4 regions of the Thalassotalea euphylliae genome follow, and region 4 is predicted to be linked to each of the others. Evidence: predicted binding sites of a transcription regulator. Region 4 holds the regulator's gene; each other region holds the start of a gene.

Region 1 (6,134 bases), on a different contig from region 4:
CGCGTTGATATCGAGAAAAAGTTTCTGAACATGGCTCCAGAAGGCGATGTGCTCAACCTTGGTTTTGCAGGTAATTTACCGCCTTATATGGGGTATTCCGCATCTGGCCAGCCACAAGGTTTATTTATTGATATGTGGCGGCTGTGGGCAAAACACACGGGTCATCAGGTCAACTTCGTTGGTGACTCGTTAAATCGCTCCTTCACCCAGCTAGTGCGTGGTAGCCTTGATGCACATATTGCTTATACCAGTGTCTTTGACGAAAACAGCGGCTTACAAAAGTCAGCCAAGGTATATTCACTTAGTTCACAAGTTTTTGTCTCTAACCGAGTGCCTAATATTACCTCGCTTGAACAGCTTAACGGTAAAGTGGTAGGTGTTTTTAAAGCAGCGCCTTATGTCGACAGTGTCACTAGGCAGTATCCTGAGATTAGCTACCGAATGTTTTCAGAATTAGCGGAAATGATTGCCGCCGCTGAGCGCGGCGAAATTGATGCTGCCATTTCTGAAGTAGAAACCATGCAAGTCAAACTAGTTAATGCGAATTTGCAGGGGCTGTTCTATTTACTTGATCAGCCAGCTTTTCCTATCGATATTTTTGCAGTAGTTGCCAAAGGTGATACACAATTAATGCGCGATATTGAACAAGGGTTTGCTAGCATTCCGCGCAAAGACCTGCACATGCTGGAATCTATTTGGCTAAAGGAACATGCTAGTTCCCATTTTTCGTTACTTGAACCGAAAATTCCACTCACGGAGCAACAACAGCATTGGGTGCAAGAAAACCCTGTGTTGAAAGTTGGCATCACTAAAGACTGGGAACCATTAGAGTTTATTGGTGAAGACGGTCAACCACTGGGTATTAATCGCGATGTTATTGAATCTGTAACGCAAAGTGCTGGCTTTGAGCTTGAATTTGTAGCCTATGATCACTGGGCGGCGCTAGTTGCTGGATTTCGCGATAATGAAATTGATTTAATTCTGGGTGTGTCGAGTGCTAATAGCCGCGCCCCTGATTTTGATTTTACCGACAGCTACTGGCAAATGCCATGGAGTATTATTTATCGCCGTATTCTCGGGCGAATAAATAGCTTGGCTGATTTAAACGGTAAAACACTCGCTATTGTCAAAGGTTACCAATTAACAAATTGGGTAAAAGCGAATTACCCTGAGATTGATGTAGTTTTGGTCAATTCAACAACAGAAGGGGTGTTAGCGGTGCAACAAGGTTTTGTTGATGGCTTTGTTGAAGGTTTACCTGTTGCATCTAAGCTCGCGAAACAAGAGAGCATAGTCCCTTTAGAAGTTGCTGTAGTACCGGAATTTCCATCGCAAGATAGCCGCATTGGTATTCACAAAGGTAACCATGTACTGCAAGGTATTTTAAATCAGGGTTTGTCGACGATTGATGACAAAAAGCGACAAGAAATTTTTAACCGCTGGTTTGATATCAATATTCACTCGGGTTGGGATAAACGATTAGTGACTCGGGTTGCCACCCAAGTCGGTTTTGTGATTTTCGCGATTATTTTGTTTGTTGTGCTTTGGAATCGCCGACTGCACAAAGAAGTGGGTCGTCGTAAGGCACTCGAAATGCAAATGAAACACATGGCCACACATGATGAATTGACAGGGCTAGCCAATCGAACATTGATAAAAACGCAAATGGATACAGCAATTGCACTGCATCAGCGCCAAGGGCTGAAACTTGCGGTAATGTTTGTTGATCTTGATGGTTTTAAAGCCGTTAATGACAAATACGGGCATGATTTTGGCGATGTTGTGTTGCAACAAGTGGCAGAGCGATTGACTAGTTGTGTTCGAAAATCCGATACCGTTTGTCGTTTTGGCGGTGATGAATTCGTAGTGTTACTTACCAGTTTAAACAATAAAGAAGAAGCCGCATTTATCGCTGAAAAAATTATTAACTTGATTGCTAAACCATTTATAGGCAATCAAATTAAAGCGACGTTGGGGGCCAGTATTGGTATCTCAGTATTCCCTGATGATTCAGACAGCGCAGCCGATTTATTTAAAATGGCGGATAACTTAATGTATCGCGTTAAATCATCAGGCAAGAACAATTATAGTTATCTGTAAGCACTGAATTTAGAGTAATTACCCGATATCTAAAAATTAGCGAAATCAAGCTGGTTCCATCGGGTGACATTGGCGCGCTTTTCTATATAATATCCGCAATTTTATGTATTCCCCGCTAATGATGGCGGGTTTTTCATGTCAGGATATTTCTAGATGCGTACTCTTTATTGTGGTGAGGTTAATGAATCTCACGTTGGGCAAGAAGTCACTTTATGTGGTTGGGTTAATCGTCGTCGCGACTTAGGCGCTGTGATCTTTTTAGATTTGCGTGATCGCGAAGGCATTGTACAAGTGGTATTTGACCCAGATTTACCCGAAGTACTTGAAACGGCTAACACACTGCGCAACGAGTTCTGTGTACAGGTTAAAGGTAAAGTGCGTGCACGCCCTGAAAGCCAAGTTAACAAAGATATGGCAACAGGTGCCATTGAAGTTTTAGGTTTAGAGCTAAATATCTTAAACCGCGCAGCGCCATTGCCGTTAGACTTCAACCAAGACAACTCAGAAGAGCAACGCTTAAAGTACCGCTACTTAGACTTACGTCGCCCAGAAATGACTGAACGTTTACGTTTTCGTGCGAAAGTAACCGCGGCCGTTCGTGAATCGTTAGAGTCGCAAGACTTTATGGATATCGAAACGCCAATTCTTACCGCAGCTACACCAGAGGGTGCGCGTGATTACTTAGTACCAAGTCGCACGCACAAAGGCAGTTTCTTCGCATTGCCACAATCTCCGCAGTTATTTAAGCAATTGCTGATGATGTCGGGCATGGAGCGTTACTACCAAATCGTTAAGTGTTTCCGCGATGAAGACTTACGTGCTGATCGCCAACCAGAATTCACCCAAATTGATATTGAAACGTCATTTATGACGGCTGATCAAGTAATGGAAGTGACGGAAAAAATGATCCGTGATTTATTCCTTAAATTACTTGATGTTGACTTAGGTGATTTCCCACGTATGCCATACTCAGAAGCGATGACTCGTTTTGGCTCAGACAAGCCAGACTTGCGTAACCCGCTTGAGATTGTTGACGTGGCAGACATCCTAAAAGATGTTGAATTCAAAGTATTCTCAGGCCCAGCGAATGATGAAAAAGGCCGCGTTGCGGTTATTCGTGTGCGACAAGGTGCAGCACAGTTCTCTCGCAAGAACATTGACGACTTAACAAAATTTGTCGGCATTTACGGCGCGAAAGGTATGCCGTGGCTGAAAGTGAACGACAAAGCCGCTGGCATGGAAGGTATTCAATCGCCAATTCTTAAATTCTTAGACGAAACAGCGGTTAACGCGCTTCTTGAACGTACAGGCGCAGAAACTGGCGACATTATTTTCTTCGGTTCAGACAGCTACAACGTTGTTACTGAATCACTAGGCGCGCTGCGTTTAAAACTGGGTGAAGACTTAGGCTTAACCACAGATGAGTGGAAACCACTATGGGTTGTAGACTTCCCAATGTTTGAAGAAGTTGACGGTCACTTGCATGCACTTCACCACCCGTTTACTGCACCAAGCAATATGACGCCAGAAGAGTTAGAGGCGAACCCAATTGGCGCGCTTTCAAACGCTTACGATATGGTACTAAATGGTTGTGAATTAGGTGGTGGTTCAGTGCGTATCCACGACCAAGCAATGCAAGCAGCGGTATTTAGAATTCTAGGTATCAGCGATGAAGAAGCACAAGAGAAGTTTGGCTTCTTATTAGAAGCACTACAGTACGGTGCGCCACCACATGCTGGTTTAGCATTTGGTCTTGACCGTCTAGTGATGCTAATGACAGGTGCAAGCTCTATTCGTGATGTAATGGCATTCCCGAAAACAACAACAGCGGCATGCCCATTAACCAACGCACCGGGTCAAGCTAACCCTGCGCAATTAGCAGAGTTAAACATTGCCACGATTGCTAAGCAAGATGAGAAGGCAAAGCAAGACGAAAAAGCTGAACAAGAATAGTAGTGATAGGACGCAACGAGTTAAGTTGTTTCCTTAGTCTAATTTTGTAAAGTGGTAAAACGCGCTAGGATATCAATTTGCATTAATGCATTGAGCCAGCGCGTTTTTTTATGGAATTTTATAACGAATTATTAGGGTAACTCATTGGCAATTATTTTAGGTATCGATCCTGGTTCAAGATTCACCGGTTATGGCGTGATAGAGCAGCACGGGCGAAAATTTACCTATCTTGGTAGTGGTTGTATTAAAGCCATCGCCGCAGGTGAAGACTTAGGCACGCGTTTACAAACCATATTTGCGGGTGTGTCAGAGCTGATTATTCAGTTTAAGCCAGATATGTTCGCCATCGAACAAGTGTTTATGGCAACTAACCCTGATTCCGCTTTAAAGCTAGGGCAAGCACGAGGGGCAGCAATTGTCGCTGCAACCAATGCAGGTATGTCGATTGCTGAGTATTCCGCTCGCCAAATAAAGCAATCCGTGGTTGGTACAGGTGCTGCTGATAAAACCCAAGTGCAACATATGGTCAAATCCATTCTTAAATTACCTGGGACACCCCAAGCAGATGCGGCAGATGCGCTTGCGGTGGCACTTTGTCATGCACATAGCTACGATTCGATTGTAAAAATGGCGGGGCAGGCGAGTAAAACGGTACGAGGCCGCCTACGAAAATAAATGGGGAAATAAGTGTTTGTAAGGTTAAATGGGTTTACTGTATATATATCTAGTGCTAAGCTCGCACAATCAAAGAAGTTAAAATAATGAATCACTGGCGTTATTAGATAAACAACATCAAGTGAGCAAAGAGGAAGTTCCGTGATAGGACAATTACGTGGCAAATTATTAGTCAAACAGCCACCTGATATTATCATTGACTGCAACGGCGTTGGTTATGAAGTGCAAGTGCCAATGACCACGCTTTACGCATTACCTGAATTAAACCAAGAAACCACGCTTTATACCCACTTCGTTGTGCGAGAAGATGCACAGCTACTGTATGGTTTTGCCAATCAAGTGGATCGCAAACTGTTTCGTTTGTTAATTAAAGCCAGTGGTGTTGGGCCAAAACTAGCACTCGCGATTTTGTCTGGCATGTCGGCAGAGCAGTTTGTGAGTTGTGTCGCCCATGACGACGTTACAACCATAGTGAAAATTCCCGGTATTGGTAAGAAAACCGCTGAGCGCTTATTAATTGAAATGCGCGATCGCATTAAAGATTGGCAAACAGACTTAGCGACGCCTGCAACCGATGCTGCGCCATTTGAATTAGCCGCTGATAATGCACTCACAATTAGCGATGCCAAAGGCGATGCGATTAACGCACTGGTCTCGCTTGGCTATACGCAAGCACAAGCTGATAAAGCGATTAAAGCTGTGTATGATGCTAACAAATCTAGCGAGCAGCTGATCAAAGATGCGCTCAAAGCCATGCTGTAGTTGGCAAAAAATTACGCTTAAAACGTAAATAAGACACAGAACAAGTCAGAAATAGAAGAATATAGATGATAGAAGCAGATCGACTAATCCAGCCGGCAGCAACGATAGAAGATGAAGGGGTAGATCGCGCGATTCGCCCGAAAATGCTGGCGGATTACACAGGGCAAGATCACGTAAAAGCGCAAATGGAAATCTTTATCCCTGCGGCAAAAAAGCGCAATGAACCGCTTGATCATCTACTCATTTTTGGCCCACCGGGATTAGGTAAAACGACGCTTGCTAATATTGTTGCTAACGAAATGGGCGTAAGTATTCGCACTACGTCTGGGCCAGTATTGGAAAAAGCAGGGGACTTAGCGGCACTGCTGACCAATTTAGAAGAAAACGACGTTCTCTTTATTGATGAAATTCATCGCTTAAGTCCGATGGTAGAAGAAGTCTTGTATCCAGCGATGGAAGACTATCAACTGGATATTATGATTGGTGAAGGGCCAGCTGCTCGCTCGATTAAGCTCGACTTACCGCCTTTTACTTTAATTGGTGCGACAACCAGAGCAGGTGCTTTAACCTCGCCGCTTAGAGATCGTTTTGGCATTGTTCAGCGCTTAGAGTTTTACTCGGCTAAAGATTTAACGGATATCGTT
Region 2 (6,134 bases), 2.3 Mb from region 4:
CTAAATAGTTTTCTAATAACCCATACAACTTAGCTAGTGGCTTCGTTAAATACTGCTGGTTACTAACTTCGAAATACAACTCTAAATATTGTTCAAACTGCTCTGGCGGAATATAAAAAACAACCTGATGTTGCAGATCTCCGGTTAACTGGCCAATGTAGTTAACTACTTCAATAGTGAAGCGTTTCGCCAATTCAGGTAAAGACAGGCTAAGTAGATCTGCTAACTTATGCACGCCCACTCTTTGTAATCGCACAATGATTTGTTTATCTAAATCACTATTAATTAGCTTTTGCTGTTTTAGCTGAGCAAGCAACCAAGGTTTATTATCAGAGAGCTGATCTAATTGCTGTCGTGCTAATAAACGTGCTGCATTAGGAGAATAACCCGTTGCATAGTGAAAATTAACGGCTAATGCTCTTAATTGCGCTGATAGCTCCTGCCAATAATGAGCCAGATCACGGTACAAACTAAGCATATTACTTACCCGGAGTAATAAGCCATTAGGCGGATATAACGCTATATCTGCGCTTACTGCATAAAGCCAATGAGCAATATGCTTAAGCCGCTGTGTTTCTATATCTGGTTCATATACTTTAACTTGTATATTGTCGGTCAAAGATGCTGCCGTACCAAGCCCCATGCCCAGAGTTATCCCCTGATTCTTAGCAAGTTGATTAAGTTGTAGAACCTCATTGTTTTTATCGTTAACAATAATTAATGGGGTCTGTTGATGCTCAGCCGCCTGATAAATAGTATCTAACTGTAGTTGAGGAAAGTGTAAATAAAGCCAAAGTGACATAGCTAGACAACTTGCACATGACCACCACTAGAAAATGGCAACACGTTGTTTGATGAAGAATAAGGCACAGAATTTGATGAATCCACAGCGGAGTCAGCAAAGGTTAATGCAGGCCATAAGTCACTCATATCAATGAGAAAAGGTGCAGAAGGCCAACCACGCTTGCGTTTATTTATCTTTGCTAACACTCCTTGTTGATGAGGTACTAGGGATAAACTTAAATCAAAAGGTAAGGTAACTCCCTCTAACTTTTTTTCACGTAAAATAAAGTGAAAGCTGTTGCCAACGTCACATGCAACTTGCAACCGTTTAACTTGGTGTATCGCTAACGACGCTTGGGTCCACATTACAACACTATGACAAGCACCGCTGCGTAAGCATTGTTCAGCAGCCCATAATGCTTGTTGGTGCTCATCTAAAGAGAGAACTAGCACCTGCTCAAGCTCAATCCCTTGCTCAGTAAGCATTTCTGAGCAAATAGTGCCCATGGAGGCAATAAACACGATTAAACGTTGTTCTACCGCCGCAGCCATTAATGCAGGAATTAACAAACGCAACTCGCCAATACCGCTAACACTTTGGATTTCGTTAACACCTTGCGGGAAACCACCACCTAGCTGTTGATCAAGGGGGGCAAATCCAGATGGCAAACACACTGGCGAATGAGCTTTTTTGGCATTGCCTTGCCATACTAAATCTTGGTTTTGGAGTAAGTCGATTAAATTATTCATTTCTTTTGCCTGTATATTTTTACAGTATAATAGTTAAATGATAATTTACCAATGGAAATTAGCTTGTAGACATCTAATCCATTAGCAATGTCTGCCTACAATGCAACCAATAAGCAAGTTAAAAGCTTTTAGGTACCTATGAATCTTGAATCAGCTTACTTTTGAATATTTTATTTCAGCACCACCACAAATGCTTTAAGAGCATGGCGAACTAAAACCTAGGGTGATAGTCATACTAACTGTTGAACGCGATTAGGCGATTAGGCGATTAGTAAAGAAGGTAATAAAAATAAAGAGGAAGAACATGTTAAGACTATTTACAGTCGTATTTTTACTGATAGTTGCTATTGGTTGCAGCAACAAAGCGCTTTATGAGCTTGGCCAAGGCTACCAAAAAAGTGAATGTGTTAATAACGCCCAGTCAGGTGAAGAATATCAGGCTTGTCATCAAGCAGAAAAGCCTTATCAAGAATACAAAAAAGAGAGAGAAGCCGTTGTAGGATCAACTAAGTCAGATAGTGACAAAAACTAGTTTATTAATTTTTAAATTGCTTATGTACTTAGCGCTTTTTTTAAATAGGTCTAGCACAAGGCACACTTTATTTTTTATTCACTGATTAAACAATTAAAGTCTGCTAAAAAGCTATCATAGCCAACCTGATTGTAATTTTTTGAATGTGAGTTTAAATAACCATGCAAATACGGCACTTGATAGGCGCTAACATTTTCTTTCGTGGCTAACTTTTCAGTAAGTGCGGTTACCTCAAAATGAGACTCAGATTGAGGAAAAATTAGCCTTGTTTCTACATCAGGTTCTAGCGCGCTATAGTTGCGAATTTGACCACCATAAATACCGATAACCTGCTTTATTTCCGGTAGATTATTATTAGATAGCTTTTTGTCAGGCAACAAACCCGTGTTACTCGAATGGCATGCCAGTAACCAAGCGACAGATGCACCAACGCTAAAACCTAACACTGTTAAAGGCTTTGCTTGTTCATCTTGATTTAATGAGGTTAGAAATTTAACCAGCATATCAGCGTAAGTTTCAACGCCAATATGCTGAGAAAAGTATTGGTAGGCAGCTTGCTCGTCCGTGAAATTAAGGTTTTCACCTTGGTATGGATCAAACAAGATTGTTTGTGAGCCTGTTATATCGGCAAGTGAATTAGCAAGCGCTTCAAACGCAGGTGTGCGACCGAAGATATCGCTTACCAGTACTATCGTCACCTGCATATTCCCTTAAACACGCAAAAATACCTAGCCTTATTCTTCGTCCTGCTTGTCTATTTCTTGAGCTATCTCGCGATCTATTTCGTTGGGCGCTAACTTAGGACCTTTACGCATAATTGGCATATCACCCGCATCTTGCAGCGTAAACATGGTTTTCTTATTCACGCGTTTGGCTTTTGGCGCTGTAGCTTTATTAGCAGCTTTTTTTGGCTGCGCTTTTTTCACTGGCTTTTTCTTCGGCTTAGGTTTTAAGCCTTTAAACTTGGCTTTTAAACCATCAATCTCATCAAAGCTGATGGTTTGCTGTAAAAAGCCTTCCACGTTTTTAAAGCTTAACCAGTCTTTAGGACCGACAAAGGAGATAGCGTCACCTTTGTTGCCCGCGCGACCTGTACGGCCAATGCGATGGACAAACTCTTCGGTATGCTTTGGCATATCAAAGTTGATCACATGCGAAACATTCATTAAATCTAGGCCACGCGAAGCAAGGTCTGTTGTGATCAATACTTTATGGCGACCTTTGGCAAAGCTTTCCATAATCTGGTTGCGCTTACTTTGATTTAAATCACCACTTAGGGCAATGGCGTCTATGTCCTGCTCGCTTAGCTCACCTGCCAAACGTTCAGTATCGCTGCGAGTTGCAGTGAAGATAATTAGCTGCTGAATGTCTTCGTTTTTCAGCACATGGCTCAGCATAGCTTGCTTGTGATCTAGATTATCGACGAGATAAAAACGTTTGTTGATACCTTGATGCTCAGTGTGACCGTGTTCAATCGCGATGCGCTTTGGTGATTTCAGCAAATCAGCAGCAAAGTCATTGACTTGCGCATGGTCTAAGGTAGCTGAAAACAGCAAGGTTTGGCGTTTACGGTGATCGGCTGCCTTATTTATTTTCGCTAATTGCTCAGCAAAACCTAAGTCGAGCATGCGATCGGCTTCATCGAGCACTAAAAGCTCTAAGCCTTGTAGGTAGAAATGCCCTTGGTCTAAGTGATCCGCTAATCGACCTGGAGTCGCCACAATAAAGTGAGGATCTTTACTTAAGGTTTTGACCTGATCGTTAAAGTTTTCACCACCTAAAATTAATACCGTTTTAAATTGGGTATTGGCGGTAAATAAGCGCAGTTGTCCATACACTTGTTTCGCTAATTCACGCGTAGGCGCCAAAATCAATACACGCGGATCTTTCTTTGACAAAGCGCGTTGGGTGCTGACACGTTGAATGGCTGGCAGAATAAAGGCTAAGGTTTTACCCGAGCCAGTTTTAGAAGACGCAATTAAGTCGTGACCTGCCACTGCAACCGGAATGGCTTTAGTTTGAATTTCGGTAGGTTCAGTAAACCCTTGATGTTCAATACTTTCCATTAAACGTTTATCTAAACCAAAATTGCTAAAATTCAATACTGTCTCCTAAAAATAAAATCTTGAATGACCTCATTATAGTTGCTCTGACCGCGACAACTTAACTAACAAAGTCGATGTAACTAATAAAACTAAAAATGCTGAGCTGCCACATTTATAGAACTAGCAGCTCAGCATTCAAAAAGATAATGACTACATGTTTGCGGCCATCGTAGCCTTCAAATAAACAATTAATTAACTGTTTGCTACGCGCTCAGCAATAACCGCTAACGCCATATCAATACGCGCTAATACTTTTTCTTTTGGTAAAAGCTCTAGTGTGATATCAAGCGATGGTGAGTTACCTGCGCCCGTTGCCGCAACGCGAAGTGGCATACCCACTTTACCCATGCCTAAACCAAGCTCTTCTGCTGTGCCGTTAATCGCAGCGTGAATGTCTGCTGCTACCCAGTTTTCAAGCGCAGCTAGCTTTTCTTTCACTAAAGTTAACGGCTCGGCCGCCACTGGGCGTAAGTGTTTTTTCGCCGCTGTGGCATCAAACTCGGTGAAATCTTGGTAGAAGTAGCTAGAAATTTGCGCCATTTCTTTTAGGGTCTTAACGCGATCTGCTTGTACTTTAACGATTTCAGCAAGTGCTGGCCCATTGTCAGTACTAATACCTTGGTCAGTCATGTGCCATGCTAAGTGCTCAGCGACATATTCTGGATCCATGGTTTTCATGTAGTGCTGGTTTACCCAGATAAGCTTGTCTGTGTTAAACGCCGATGGTGCGCGGTTACAACCGGTTAAGTCGAAAAGCTCAATCATTTCATCAATTGAGAAAATTTCTTGGTCGCCGTGTGACCAACCTAAACGCACTAAGTAGTTTAATAACGCTTCTGGTAGGTAACCTTCATCGCGATATTGCATTACGCTAACAGCGCCATGACGCTTAGATAGACGTTTGCCGTCATCACCTAAGATCATCGGGATGTGCGCATACTCAGGCAAGGTTGCGCCTAACGCATTTAAGATGTTGATTTGACGCGGCGTATTGTTTACGTGATCGTCACCGCGAACCACGTGAGTTACACCCATATCCCAGTCATCAACAACAACCGTTAAGTTATACGTTGGGCTGCCGTCTGAACGTGCGATAATTAAGTCATCAAGCTCTTGGTTAGCAATCACAATCTCGCCTTTAACCAAGTCTTTGATCACCACTTCACCCTCTAATGGGTTTTTAAAGCGAATTACGTAAGGCTTATGTTCAGGCCAATCTGTGCGCTCACGCCACATGCCGTTGTACTTTTCTTTTTCACCTTTTTCACGCGCTGCTTCACGCATCGTTTCAACTTCTTCTGGTGTACAGTAACAGCGGTAAGCATTGCCAGATTCAATTAACTGCGCAATCACTTCTTTATAACGGTCAAATCGCTCAGTTTGGAAGTAAGGGCCTTTGGTCCAATCTAACTTTAACCAGTTCATACCATCCATAATGGCGTCAACCGATTCCTGAGTTGAACGCTCTAAATCGGTATCTTCGATACGTAGGATAAAGTCGCCGCCATTTTTCTTTGCATATAACCAGCTATATAAAGCAGTACGAGCACCGCCAACGTGAAGGTAACCGGTTGGGCTTGGCGCAAAACGCGTAGTTAAAGTCATAAGTAATTCACCAACTAATTGAGCGAACAGACAAAGCGCGGTTTGCCTATTCGTTATTCTTAAAAAATTGCGCGCTATTTTATCAGCGCTATGCCTTATATAACAGCCTTATATACTAGCTTTTATTGTGGTGAATACTGTTTAAGTGCTAAGAAAAGTATGTAAAACCAACACATTGCCGAATATTCCCGCAAACCATCTAAAATGCTGGCGATTTTCATAAAAATCGACTTTTATGTGTTGACAGTAAATCAAAGCTCCCTATAATACGCCCCCACAGAGACGGACGGTTAGCTCAGTTGGGAGAGCACCGCCCTTACAAGGCGGGGGTCACTGGTTCAAGCCCAGTACCGTCCACC
Region 3 (6,134 bases), 290 kb from region 4:
AGGATTTTCACCCCATTCCCAAGCACTTACCTTGAGCGGCAATTATCAAGGCTGGCGCTAAAAAAGCAAGCATAACTGGCGATAACTTATACCGTACGCGCATTTAGGTGAGGCACATTGACCGCAATATCGACTCGATATCGATTAATTACAATTTATCATTGGTTAAGCGTTAAGCAATTCGTTAAAATCCGCGCAATTTTTTGTTAATAGCTTGTTACCTCGATGCCTAGAAGTGAAAATTACTTAAAAAAGGAACTGTATTCTCTAATAAAAGAAGATGCGAAGATATTTGAATTTTTACAGTCTGGCGCCACTGATGGCATGTGGTATTGGGATCTAGAGCAGCCCGAAAATGAATGGATGAGCGATCGATTTTGGACTGAGCTTGGCTATGATCCGACGAAAAATTCGCATCACGCTTCAGAATGGCAAGATATAATCAACCAAGACGATTTGCAGTTAGCACTGGAAAACTTTCAAAAGCACTGCGATGATCCAAACCACCCTTACGACCAAGAAGTTCGCTATCGTCACAAAGATGGTTCCACCGTTTGGATTCGCTGTCGCGGCATCGTCATTCGCAATAGCAACAACCAACCCTATCGCATGCTTGGTGTCCACAGCAATATTACCGCACTAAAAGAAAGTGAAGCGCGTTACCGAACAAGCCTTAAGAAAATCGATCATGCCTATGCGTCAGTTAAATTGGCACTAGAAGAAAGTGAGCGACTATTTGAAATGGCACCAGACGCTAACTTAAAGCTGGATGTCCGTGGCAATATTATTAAAGCTAACCAGCAAGCCGAAGAATTATTTGCCTGCCCTCGCAACAAACTAGAACAGCTAAGTGTTTTTAGTTTAGTGCCACTTGCTAAACTGGAAAAATACCAGCAAGCATTCAGACAGTATTTCGATCCTTGCTATACCGGAGACAGCCTTTTTAAAAAATCACTGGCCATTCTCGATTATGCTGGCCGCCCACTAACCATTGAAGTAACGCTTAACCTAATTCCGACAAGAGCAGGGAAAATCGCACTTGCGACCATACGTGATATTTCGGAAAAAGAAGCCCTAATTCAATCGCTGCAACACCAACTAGAAGAAAACCAAAAGCTACACGCTTTGGCCTTATCAGACCCTTTGACCAAAATTTTCAATAAGCGTCACTTTAACAATATGATGCTGGAAGAGCACAATAAAGCGGTTCGTCATCAACAGCGTTTATCCTTGATTCTCTTCGACATTGACCACTTTAAAGCAGTGAATGACAACTATGGTCACGATGTTGGCGACAAGGTGTTAATGCAACTAACCCTGTTTATTAAACAATTTGTGCGCGAGGAAGACACCTTTGCCCGAGTTGGCGGTGAAGAATTTGCCATTATTGCGCCATTTACCAACACAGATGCAGCGTTAACTATCGCCGAACGTATTGTCGAAGAGTGCGCTAAACACCCGTTTGTGATTAATGATCAACAGCAAATAAACATCACGGTTAGTGTTGGTACCGCTTCCCTATCCAGCACAGATAAAACTTGGTCACCATTGTTTGAACGAGCTGACAAAGCGCTATATCAAGCCAAACGTTTAGGCCGCGACCAAGTTCAAGTTAGTGCGATTTTTTAAGTTAAAGGGTTTAAGCTAAGAGCTACCAGCTAAACTTCTAAGTGAGTATTTTAGTCGCAATTCTCGAGCAGCTAAGCACTGCATTAATGCGCTACCATCATATGGGTTAGCTCGCATTTGCTAAGCGCCCTGGCGCTACCAAGGCTTCAGACAATTGCTGTTTTAGTTGTTCTGGTTTATCGACAGCAAGCCAGAGTTTGTTAACGGGCTCTGGCATTTGTCCCATCATTGCCATGTAAGTTTGTGGCTCGCTAAACACCAGTTCAATATTGGCGGTTTGACTCTTGTCGCTACCTGCGCCCTTCGCTTTACCAAGCAATAGTTGCTCTTGGTTATCTGTTTGCTGAAAATCCCCTAAATTAACCTCTGAAATGGCTTTAACGTCAATCACAATAAAACTCCAAAAGGCAGCATTAACCACTAGTTTGTCTCCTAATAGATAAACAGAGTAATGCCTTGCGATACGATGATTTGCCGTACTAAAAATAACGCTGTAGAAGAAAAAGCTGGCAACAATAATCGCCACAAGCTCGCTCCAGCCTGCCAATAACCAATAACAGGTTGTGCCAAGCACTACACAGCCTGTGAGCAATAACAACCAATGCCAACGCTGAGTCGAGTTTACCTGTAACTGCGCCAGCGCCTTTGCGTGGTTACGCGAGAATTTTGGAATAGCGTAATACCAACTAGCTGGCTCCCATGCAAATGGCACAGCCAGCGTTAGCTTCTTGTCATCATCTTGGTACTGATTAAACGCATGAACGCGCGGATCGCCACTTAGCTTTCTGGCCTGCCATAGGCCTTTTACTATGGTCACCATCAAATACAATTCGATAATCAGCAAAACACCGATAATTGGATAGCGCAAATAGGTAATAAATTCGAAATATTCTGCAATGTTGCTAGGAAAGCTGTAACGAGCGCATAACGCACTTAGTGAAAAGATCAGCAACATTTTCCAAGGCTTTTGCTGACCGGCTTTAATCACCCAAAACCAATACAACACAGGTAAGAAAATAAAGTAGCCAAATACCGCCAGCAGCAGTGGCGACATGGCGATTAAGTTGTCAGTGGTTAGTGCTGAGCTGAATGCTAACTGCTCTGGCAATAACTGAAAGCCTGCGGTAAACACCACTATGGCGGTCAATAAGAATTGCAGTTTTTTTCTAACAGGGGTGCGCATCGCTTCATCCTTGAATAATTTTTATAAGTACTCCCTATCAGTCAGCAAGCATAAAAATTTATTACACTATCTCCCCTAATTTATTGAGCTAGCTTTTTGTGCCACTAATTTATTAAGCGAATTTGTTGCGCCGCCAGTTTAATGCGCCGTTAGTTTACTGTGAAAAGATACATAGCTTATTGATTACTGATAACAATTCTTGCTACAACTATTCTTGCTACCACCTTAGCAACTGGATATTTAACCAGTATCAAGTTACACTCGCTTTATCACTCTGCTAGCACTCACTTAATAACACTGCATGAAGCTGTATATCGCCGAAAAACCTAGCCTAGGACGAGCCATCGCAGATGTGCTTCCCAAGCCGCATAAAAAACAGCAAGGTTATATTCAAGTAGGTAACGGCGATATTGTCACTTGGTGCATTGGTCATATTTTGGAGCAAGCTGAGCCTGAAGCTTATGGTGAGCACTATAAGAAGTGGCAGCTTGAACACTTGCCGATTATTCCTGACAGTTGGCAATTAAAACCTAAGTACAAAACCAAAAGCCAACTGACTGTGATCCGCAATTGGCTGAAAAAAGCGGACGAAGTTGTTCACGCCGGCGATCCTGATCGTGAAGGCCAATTACTGGTCGATGAAGTGCTTAATTATTTAAAGCTCACTAAAACGAAAACCGCAGCGGTAAAGCGTCTCTTAATTAGCGACTTAAACCCAGCTGCAGTGAAAAAAGCCCTTAACCAATTGAAGTCTAATCAGGCTTTTATGCCGCTATCGGTTTCAGCGTTAGCACGCAGCCGAGCCGATTGGCTTTATGGCATTAACCTGACCCGCGCGCTAACCATTCAAGGGGGCAAAGCTGGCTATCAAGGAGTGTTGTCAGTGGGCCGTGTACAAACCCCAGTGTTGGGGCTAGTGGTCAATCGCGATCGCGAAATTGCTAACTTTGTTAGTAAGCCTTTTTATGAGGTGGAAGCCAAATTAACGCTTAACCAAACCGCATCCGCGCCAAACATCATGGCCAAATGGCAACCGAGTGAAGCCTGCCAACCCTACCAAGATGGAGACGGACGAGTAGTAGTAAAAGCGCTGGCAGAAAATGTGGTGAGCCGCATTCACCAGCAACCAGCGCAAGTTACAGAGCTGACAAAGCAAGACAAGCAACAAAACGCACCACTGCCTTATAACTTATCAGCCCTGCAAATTGATGCGGCTAAGCGCTATGCCATGAATGCTAAATTGGTGCTAGACGTTTGTCAGGCACTGTATGAAAAACATAAACTGATCACTTACCCAAGATCAGATTGCCGTTATTTACCCACCGAGCATTTTAGCCAAGCGCCACAAATACTTGCCATGCTAAAAGACAGCCAACTGCCACTGGCAAAGCAGTTAGGCGATGCCGATCCCAAACGCAAAAGTCGCGCTTGGCAAGACAGTAAAGTGGGCGCTCATCACGCGATTATTCCGACCACCAAATCGCCAGCTAAGCTCAATTTAAATAACTTTGAGAAAAATATTTATCAACTGATTTGCCGTCAATATGCGGCGCAGTTTTTTCCGGCTTATTGCTATCAGCAGATTAAAGCGAGTTTTTCGATTGCTGGTGGGCTATTTACCGCTAGCACCAATATAGTGTCACAACTGGGTTGGAAATCGCTGTTTACTCCCTCAAAAAATAGCAAAGAGGAAAGCACGAAAGCAGAGCAAGCTATACCTACCAGTGCAGAGGACGCAACACCTACCAGTAACAAAGAAGATAACGATGAACAGCAAAATAACAATCCTGCACTAGCAAACTTAACCCAAGGGCAAACCTTATTTTGCCAACTTGGGCACTTACGGGAAAAACAAACCGAGCCACCAAAGCATTTTACCGATGCGTCTTTACTTGCCGCCATGACCGGAATTGCCCGCTTTGTTACCGATAAACCCCTTAAAGCCATCTTAAAAGAAACTGATGGTCTAGGCACTGAAGCGACCCGCGCTGGGATTATCGACTTGCTATTTAAACGTGGCTTTTTACAGCGCCAAGGCAAACAAATTCATGCTACCGACACAGGAAAAGGATTAATTGATGCCTTGCCAAGTGATTGCACACAGCCAGATATGACCGCACGTTGGGAGTTATCACTTAACCAAATTGCCGATAAAGCCTGTAGTTATGGACAATTTATGCAGCCCATTGAAGGCTCATTACACGGCTTGGTTAATTTGCTTAGCCAGCAATTGCCAAGCTCATTACAAGGGCTGAAAAGTCCACAAAAACCCGCTTATAAAAAACGCCGAAAAACGTCAAATACCAAGCGTAAATCGAGCACAACTAAAAAGTAACAAACTCACAAGCATCAATCACTTAATGAGGCATTATCACCTTATCTCGAAGATTGCCGCCTGAGCGCGGAGAAACGCCGTTCCTTGGCGAGACTTTAACAAAACAAACACTAGACAAACACTAGACAAACACTAGGGCAAACTAACCCTTGATAAGTGCTAAGCAATAATCTATTTAAACCACTTTTTGCGTCGAATGCATAGCGCGGCGAACGATAGTGCAAACAAACTCAACATGCTTGGTGTCGGGATCGTTGCTACTTCGCGGACTAACCATGTCCCTACTGTGGCATTAGCAAATTGCGCAGTATTGGTACCAGTAAATGACAGGATATCGGTAACGTTATCGCTGATCTGAAAACTAGTTTGTCCATCCAAAACAAAAGGGGAGCTAAACCTGCCACGATTACCCACGGCATTATTTGTAAATCCGCGCGTTTCACCTATGTTGGGTAAATTTGGATTTATGTCAAAAATAATGGCACCGCTATCTTCCGATGCCTCATGCACAGTGTCACCAAAGGCAAGAATAAACTGCTCAGTGAGATCGCTTGAGCCGTTTCCTATCGTTACTTGCTCATCACCAGCTAAAGTGAGACCAAAAAACGTTCCAAATAAGCCGGCAAGGTCTGAATTCGCCACGGTTGACCAACCACTACTTAAGTCTGGCGTGAGACTTAGCACGTCATTCAACGCTCCACTATTTGTGGTCAACAAACTAGAAGAATTGTTTAATCGTCCATCATCGTTCAAATCGGCGACAAGGCTGTTATAAGAAATACCATTGGTAACAGACAGATCTAACCACTCCCAAATACTGCCATCACTTCGATATTCAAGAACGGTTAAGCCATTGTCTTCAAAATTATTGTCAACGCCTATCATCGCCGCTTGTGAGCTGACTGATAGACCAGCGAGAAAAATCGTACCGACTAATGCTACTGACTTCAAAAAATTCATAAAAATTCCTTATTTACTAACCACATA
Region 4 (6,134 bases):
GGCGCCAAACACCATGATCAAACCATGCACAGTGGTCATTTGGTTAAAAAAGTCTGGCTCTACAATTTGTAAGCCTGGCTGGAATAACTCGGCGCGAATCACCATAGCCATAGCGCCGCCAGTTAAAAACATAATAAATGAGAACCACAAATAGAGCGTGCCTATGTCTTTGTGGTTAGTGGTATATAGCCAGCGCTTAATACCTGTCATCTTGTGATCGTGATGGTCGCCGTGGTGGTGATCATCATGAATTACATCAGTTGTCATAATCTTTCCTCCCTAGCTATAAGACTATTTAGCACTTACAGCATCAACGTCTGCAGGTTGCACGACATCGCCCGTGTTGTTGCCCCAAGCATTGCGCTCGTAGGTCACCACAGCGGCGATTTCTGTTTTCGTGAGCTGACCGCTAAATGCCTGCATAGCGGGGTTTTTCTTACTACCGTTGTACACAATATCGATATGCGCAGTAACATCTCCCAAGATCATTGGGCTGCCAATCAATGACGGGAAAGCTGGTGGTAAGCCAGCACCTGTTGGCTGATGACAAGCAACACAGGCTTTCATGTAAACCGCCTCACCCTGCACCATTAATTCATCACGTGTGTAGGTTTTGCTTAAATCTTCAGTTGTGGGTTGTGGGTTTTCTAATTCGCTGGTGGCAGAATCTACCATTGGGGGCATAGCCTCTGCTGTTTGCTCGACAGCTGCCGCAGCGCTTGCGCCGCCAGCTAATGCATTAACGTCGCTCGCTTGAACACTCTCACCTGTATTGTTACCCCAAGCATTGCGCTCGTAGGTCACGACCGATGCAACTTCTTTTAACGACAGTTGTTTGCCAAAGGCTGGCATGGCGTTTTTACCATTGAGGATAATCGCAATATGCTGTTCGATTTGATTCGGGTCGGTTGCGACAACACTGCCTTTAAGTGCGGGGAATGCTGGCGGTAAGCCTAAGCCTGTTGGCTGGTGACAAGCGGCGCAGTAGGCGGTATATGTGGTTTCACCGAGCTGCATTAACTCATCCATCGAGACATTGGCATTGAGCGAGGCAGCTTCCGCGGCCTTGGCATCAGCAATCAATTGTTTTTGCTCACTCACCCAAGTGGCATAATCTGCCTCAGATTTAACTTCGACAACGATTGGCATATACCCATGATCTTTGCCGCAAAGCTCGGCACATTGGCCTCGATAGACACCAGGCTCGTCTACTCTAGTCCACGCTTCATTGATAAAACCAGGGTTGGCATCTTGCTTAACTGCGAAAGCAGGTACCCACCAAGAATGAATAACATCGTCAGAAGTAATTAAGAATCGGACTTTTTTATTAGTGGGAATAACTAATGGTTTGTCTACTTCCAATAGGTAGTTTTCACCTTTTGTTTGACCACTGCCATCGCGATTATCAAATTGTTCTCTCGGTGTCGAAAGCACCGAATAGAACTCAATACCTTGGTCAAAATATTTGTAATGCCACTTCCACTGAGAGCCTGTAACTAAAATGGTAATATCTGAATTATCATTATCTTCCATCTCAATCAATGTGCTAGTGGCAGGCACTGCCATCGCGATGAGAATAACAATGGGAATAGCAGTCCAAAGTATTTCTACCTTGGTACTTTCATGGAAAGTTGCAGGCTTAACGCCTTTTGATTTGCGATGGAATACCATCGACCAAAACATTGCGCCGAACACTAAAATACCAATAACGGTGCATATCCACAGTACCAACATATGAAGGTCATAAACCTCATTGCTGATTGCGGTAACCCCTTTGGTTAAGTTCAGCTCCATCTCCGCCCAAGCTGTGCTGGAAAACAACGTACTACTAAAAATGCTCCCAAAAAACAGCCAACCTAGGTTACGTCTTTTCACTCGACATCTCCTCTACCCTGTTGAATAACAAAGACATCAAAGCCGTCGATAGTAAAACTTTCGACGTGGGCTTACTTTGCAGATCGTGTTGTGATGTATGTTGTAATGTAGTTGTTGTGCGCACATCACTTATTCTTATGTTTTATTCGTCATTATTGCTTGCGCACTTTACAACCTAGAATTACTCAATTTTTAATCAAGATCTAGTGATTTATGATCAATTATTATTATTTTTTCCTTATTTATCAGTAGAGTATGAACTCTAATAAAAGAACATCGCGTCGATTAAATTATGTGCTATCAAGCGCTTGGGAGGGGATACAGTCAACTAGAAAGTTTAGTAGTGATAGGTTTTTTGGACATAAAAAAGCCAACGAAATTCGCTGGCTTAATTAGAAAAATATAGGTCAGGTAACTAAGCTACAATATCATCGATATTAGTCTATTCGTCTAGCTAATGATAAAAAATAGACCTTGAAAAGAAATGCTTTATCTTACATCCAGTCTGCATTTCGAATAACACCAACAGCAATACCTTCAACGTTAAAGTGCTGGCTGGTTAGATCAACTTCTATTGGCGCGAATTCTTCATTCTCTGCATGCAGATAAACCACATTACCCTCGCGTTTAAAGCGCTTCACAGTAACATCATCTTCTACCCGCGCGACAATAACTTGGCCATTGTGAACATCAGTTGTTTGATGCACAGCCAATAAATCACCGTCCATAATACCGATGTCTTTCATACTCTCGCCGTTAACACGCAGTAAGTAATCTGCAGCAGGTTGGAATAAATTGCCATCAATTTGATAACGGTCTTCCACGTGCTCTTGCGCCAATATTGGCTCACCAGCTGCAACTTGACCAATTAACGGTAAACCAGATTCTTCAACAAATGCATCAGCTAGACGGATACCACGTGAAGTACCTGGCAGCATTTCAATGTAGCCTTTTTTTGCCAGTGCTTTTAAGTGCTCTTCAGCAGCATTAGCTGATTTAAAACCGAAGAAGTCGGCAATTTCAGCTCGTGTTGGTGGCATGCCAGTATCAGCAATTTTATCTTTGATAAGCTCAAATATTTGAGATTGTCGTGCGGTTAATGGCTTCATAGCGATACAGGTCCTCTCCTGATATCCATACAGCATTACTGTAAGTATATACACACTGTATGGATATGCAAGTATAAATACAATCTACCCGTTATCGAATGTCTCGACTATTTCAGCAATCAATATAGCCACTAAAATAAAGAACATAGGTATCGCAGGCAGGTGATATTTTGCATTACTTTCGAATACTGAGTGTACTGTAAAAAAATATAAAAAAGACAAACTTAAAGTAGCAATCAAGTGATCAGATGTTATCAGGCTATACAGTTTTTCTCGACAGAAAAATATTATCAGCCACAATAATAACCAGAATGTGTTAGCCCCTAATTTCAAGCCGTAATAAGGTATCTCACCTATTGGTTGTTGAGCACTTCGCTTAAGAATCGAATAAATACCGGTACTATCGTCTCCTAAAAACTTGGTCATTTTGATAAATGACAAGTAAAAAAAGTCTACTGGATTATTTTTTATCCATTCTATTGCCAACTCTTTCCCTCGCTTGTCTTGCTCTAATTCTGACAAATGTGAAATATCAATTGCTCCTTTAGCAATGTAGCCCCCCGTCGCAATTTCATTATTCGCACGATACATATTTGAGCCACCATTGGTCGATATCATCACAAACTGATCAAATACTTGTGTATTTCTATAACTCCAGGGTGCAATTGCCGATAGCATTCCAGCAAGCAAGCAGACAAACAAGCTTAACTGGTTCGTAAAGTGTAATTTTTTAAACCAGTTTAAAACGACAAAAACAGAGACAAAGAGAATCGTGCCCGGTTGAATCAAAGCGCAAAACCCCAGAACAAGCCCATTAATAAAGTGATACTTGAAACCACTTTTCTGAGTGTATAAATAAACAGATAGCAATAATAGCGTCATTAAGGGTAGTTCTTTGTAGGCATCTAGTGCGCCCAAAAGTCCTGTTGGCCAAAACGTAAAAATTGATATTGCTACAATTGCAGCGCGTCGCGAATGATATTTATGCGTCAATTGAAAGATTACGTAGCTAGCAATTAAGGTAATGAGACAATTTTGTATAAATATAGTGCTAGTAGATACGGGAATAATGCCAAGGTGAGAAACATATAAAAACAGTGGGTAGCCCGGTGGCCAATAGGCATATGTATTGCCATGTTGATAGCTATTTTCTGATATCAGTTGGTTGGCAAGCGAAACATACGTAGCGGAGTCTGAAACAAAGTTGACAGGGAAGAGAACAAAAGCGGCTATTTTTATTGCCAATCCCAACACAACTATTAATAGCGGTGACACTGTGTAATTGAAACTCCAGCGAACTCTTTTTCCAAAATATAAAAATAAGGCTAATGTTGACGTCGTTAGCCCTATAGAAACGGCATAGGCAATAGCTGGTTGTGTTAAAAATTCCTCTAATATAAGTAAAAAAACACTAAACACAGCCAGAGGCACAATAGCCGTCCAAACCAACCTATGCAGTTGGCAAAATGCTGTGTCTAACATGTTAAACTTCCTTCTCTATCGTGTATAACGGTCTAGATTTAGTCTCCATATATATTTTGGCAATATACTCACCGACCACTCCTAAACTGAGTAGCTGTACACCGCCAATAAAAAACACTGGAATTACGATAGATGCCCAGCCTGGAACCGCGTTGTCGCTAAACAGCTTCACTGCAAGCACCCAAAAAATCATAAAAAACGCGAACAACGAAACAAGAAATCCCAAGCCTGTTATAAACCGCAGTGGCGCATGGGAGAAAGAGGTCACTCCCTCGACTGCAAACGCTAGCATTTTCTTTAACGGATATTTTGACTCTCCAGCAAAGCGTTCGTGTCGTTCATATTCAACACTGGTTGAACTAAACCCAAGTTGCGGCACGATTCCGCGTAAAAATAAGTTAACTTCTGAGTAACGCTTTAATTCTTCGAGTGCTTTGCGACTTAACAGGCGGTAATCTGCATGATTAAACACTAATTCAACACCCAATTTCGCCAGTAGTTTGTAATAAGCTTCCGCCGTATAGCGTTTAAAAAAAGTATCTGTCTCTCGTTTAGAGCGCACCCCATAGACCACTTCATGGCCTTTCGCATATTCATCAACCATAGCTTCAATCGCACTGGTATCGTCTTGTAAATCAGCGTCAATGCTAATCAGTATATCTCCTTTAGCATTGTGTAAACCAGCCAGTAGCGCATTTTGGTGCCCTCGGTTCCTCGACAATTTATAACCTTTCACAAAGGAGTTTGACTGTGCATGAGATTCGATAATTTCCCATGTATGGTCTCGACTACCATCGTCCACAAAAAAAACACAACTCGATGAATTTAATTTGTTTTTTTCAATAAGCAGTTCAATTGTAGCTGAAATACGCTGAATTGTTTCGGGTAGCACTTCTTCTTCGTTGTAACATGGAACAACGATTGAAAGACTAGGTATTTCATTTATTGGAGTCATCGACTAATAAATCCTTTTTTAATTTTTGTTAATACACTATCTCTAAATACGACTTATCTGATTAGCTTAATTTAACTTTCTCAACTCTCTTGAATGTCCAAAGCTTATTAGCCCCATAGTTCCAAATAAGAGCAAACAAAGTGGCTGCAACCTGTGCAACTAAATAATAAAAATTAAGTACTAGACTAAACAACGCAAAAACTGAGGTATTAATTAATAAACCGACTAATGCAACCAATACAAAACGAGGCAATACTCTGGCGTGTGCTTGATTACTGGTAAACGTAAAGTAGTAATTTAACCAGTAGTTCAACAATGTACTTAAACAGTAAGATAACATCGTGGACGTCAATAATGCCAAAGAAGCGAATTCTACAAACATAATCAGTAGGCAATATTGACAAATTGTTGCCACCCCGCCTACGCCAATGAATTTTAGAAGTCTCATTACTACTTCCGCATTATCGTTCGTCAACCTGAGTGTGCCAAATACCAAGGCATAGCTTCAAGAATACCTTGTTGAATACGATGGCTTGGATCGTATCCAAGTGCTGACTTTGCTTTAGAAACATCAGCTTGCGAGTGTCGAACATCTCCCGCTCGAAAATCTCGATATTCAGGCTCTGTTGCAATCTGAACACTATTATCTAATAAGGCATGCTTGATAGATGCATAAAGCTCGTTGAGCGTCGTTCTATCGCCAAGCGCAACAT

The links. The regulator LexA, encoded in region 4, represses DNA repair genes until DNA is damaged. The targets are predictions, from matches to a motif close to TACTGTATNNNNATACAGTA.
Region 1: the regulator LexA is predicted to act here: its motif matches at 4,764-4,783, upstream of ruvA (Holliday junction branch migration protein RuvA).
Region 2: the regulator LexA is predicted to act here: its motif matches at 1,541-1,560, upstream of imuA (translesion DNA synthesis-associated protein ImuA).
Region 3: the regulator LexA is predicted to act here: its motif matches at 3,043-3,062, upstream of DXX94_RS09200 (DNA topoisomerase III).

What each region holds. Positions count from the first base shown of each region.
Region 1 is NZ_QUOT01000002.1:12,199-18,332, reverse strand. Features, by position in the region: gene DXX94_RS18630 (transporter substrate-binding domain-containing protein) at 1-2,100, shown strand, start outside; gene aspS (aspartate--tRNA ligase) at 2,254-4,053, shown strand; gene ruvC (crossover junction endodeoxyribonuclease RuvC) at 4,198-4,728, shown strand; gene ruvA (Holliday junction branch migration protein RuvA) at 4,870-5,490, shown strand; gene ruvB (Holliday junction branch migration DNA helicase RuvB) at 5,556-6,134, shown strand, end outside.
Region 2 is NZ_QUOT01000001.1:83,339-89,472, reverse strand. Features, by position in the region: gene DXX94_RS00410 (Y-family DNA polymerase) at 1-802, opposite strand, end outside; gene imuA (translesion DNA synthesis-associated protein ImuA) at 805-1,533, opposite strand; gene DXX94_RS00400 (hypothetical protein) at 1,838-2,065, shown strand; gene DXX94_RS00395 (hypothetical protein) at 2,140-2,763, opposite strand; gene DXX94_RS00390 (DEAD/DEAH box helicase) at 2,800-4,167, opposite strand; gene gltX (glutamate--tRNA ligase) at 4,363-5,775, opposite strand; tRNA gene DXX94_RS00380 (tRNA-Val) at 6,060-6,134, shown strand, end outside.
Region 3 is NZ_QUOT01000001.1:2,085,793-2,091,926, forward strand. Features, by position in the region: cobalamin riboswitch at 1-59, opposite strand, end outside; gene DXX94_RS09190 (sensor domain-containing diguanylate cyclase) at 226-1,629, shown strand; gene DXX94_RS09195 (hypothetical protein) at 1,736-2,812, opposite strand; gene DXX94_RS09200 (DNA topoisomerase III) at 3,114-5,147, shown strand; gene DXX94_RS09205 (hypothetical protein) at 5,319-6,107, opposite strand.
Region 4 is NZ_QUOT01000001.1:2,378,101-2,384,234, forward strand. Features, by position in the region: gene ctaD (cytochrome c oxidase subunit I) at 1-267, opposite strand, end outside; gene coxB (cytochrome c oxidase subunit II) at 292-1,794, opposite strand; gene lexA (transcriptional repressor LexA) at 2,370-2,984, opposite strand; gene DXX94_RS10575 (hypothetical protein) at 3,069-4,466, opposite strand; gene DXX94_RS10580 (glycosyltransferase family 2 protein) at 4,468-5,421, opposite strand; gene DXX94_RS19730 (GtrA family protein) at 5,483-5,869, opposite strand; gene DXX94_RS10590 (NAD-dependent epimerase/dehydratase family protein) at 5,893-6,134, opposite strand, start outside.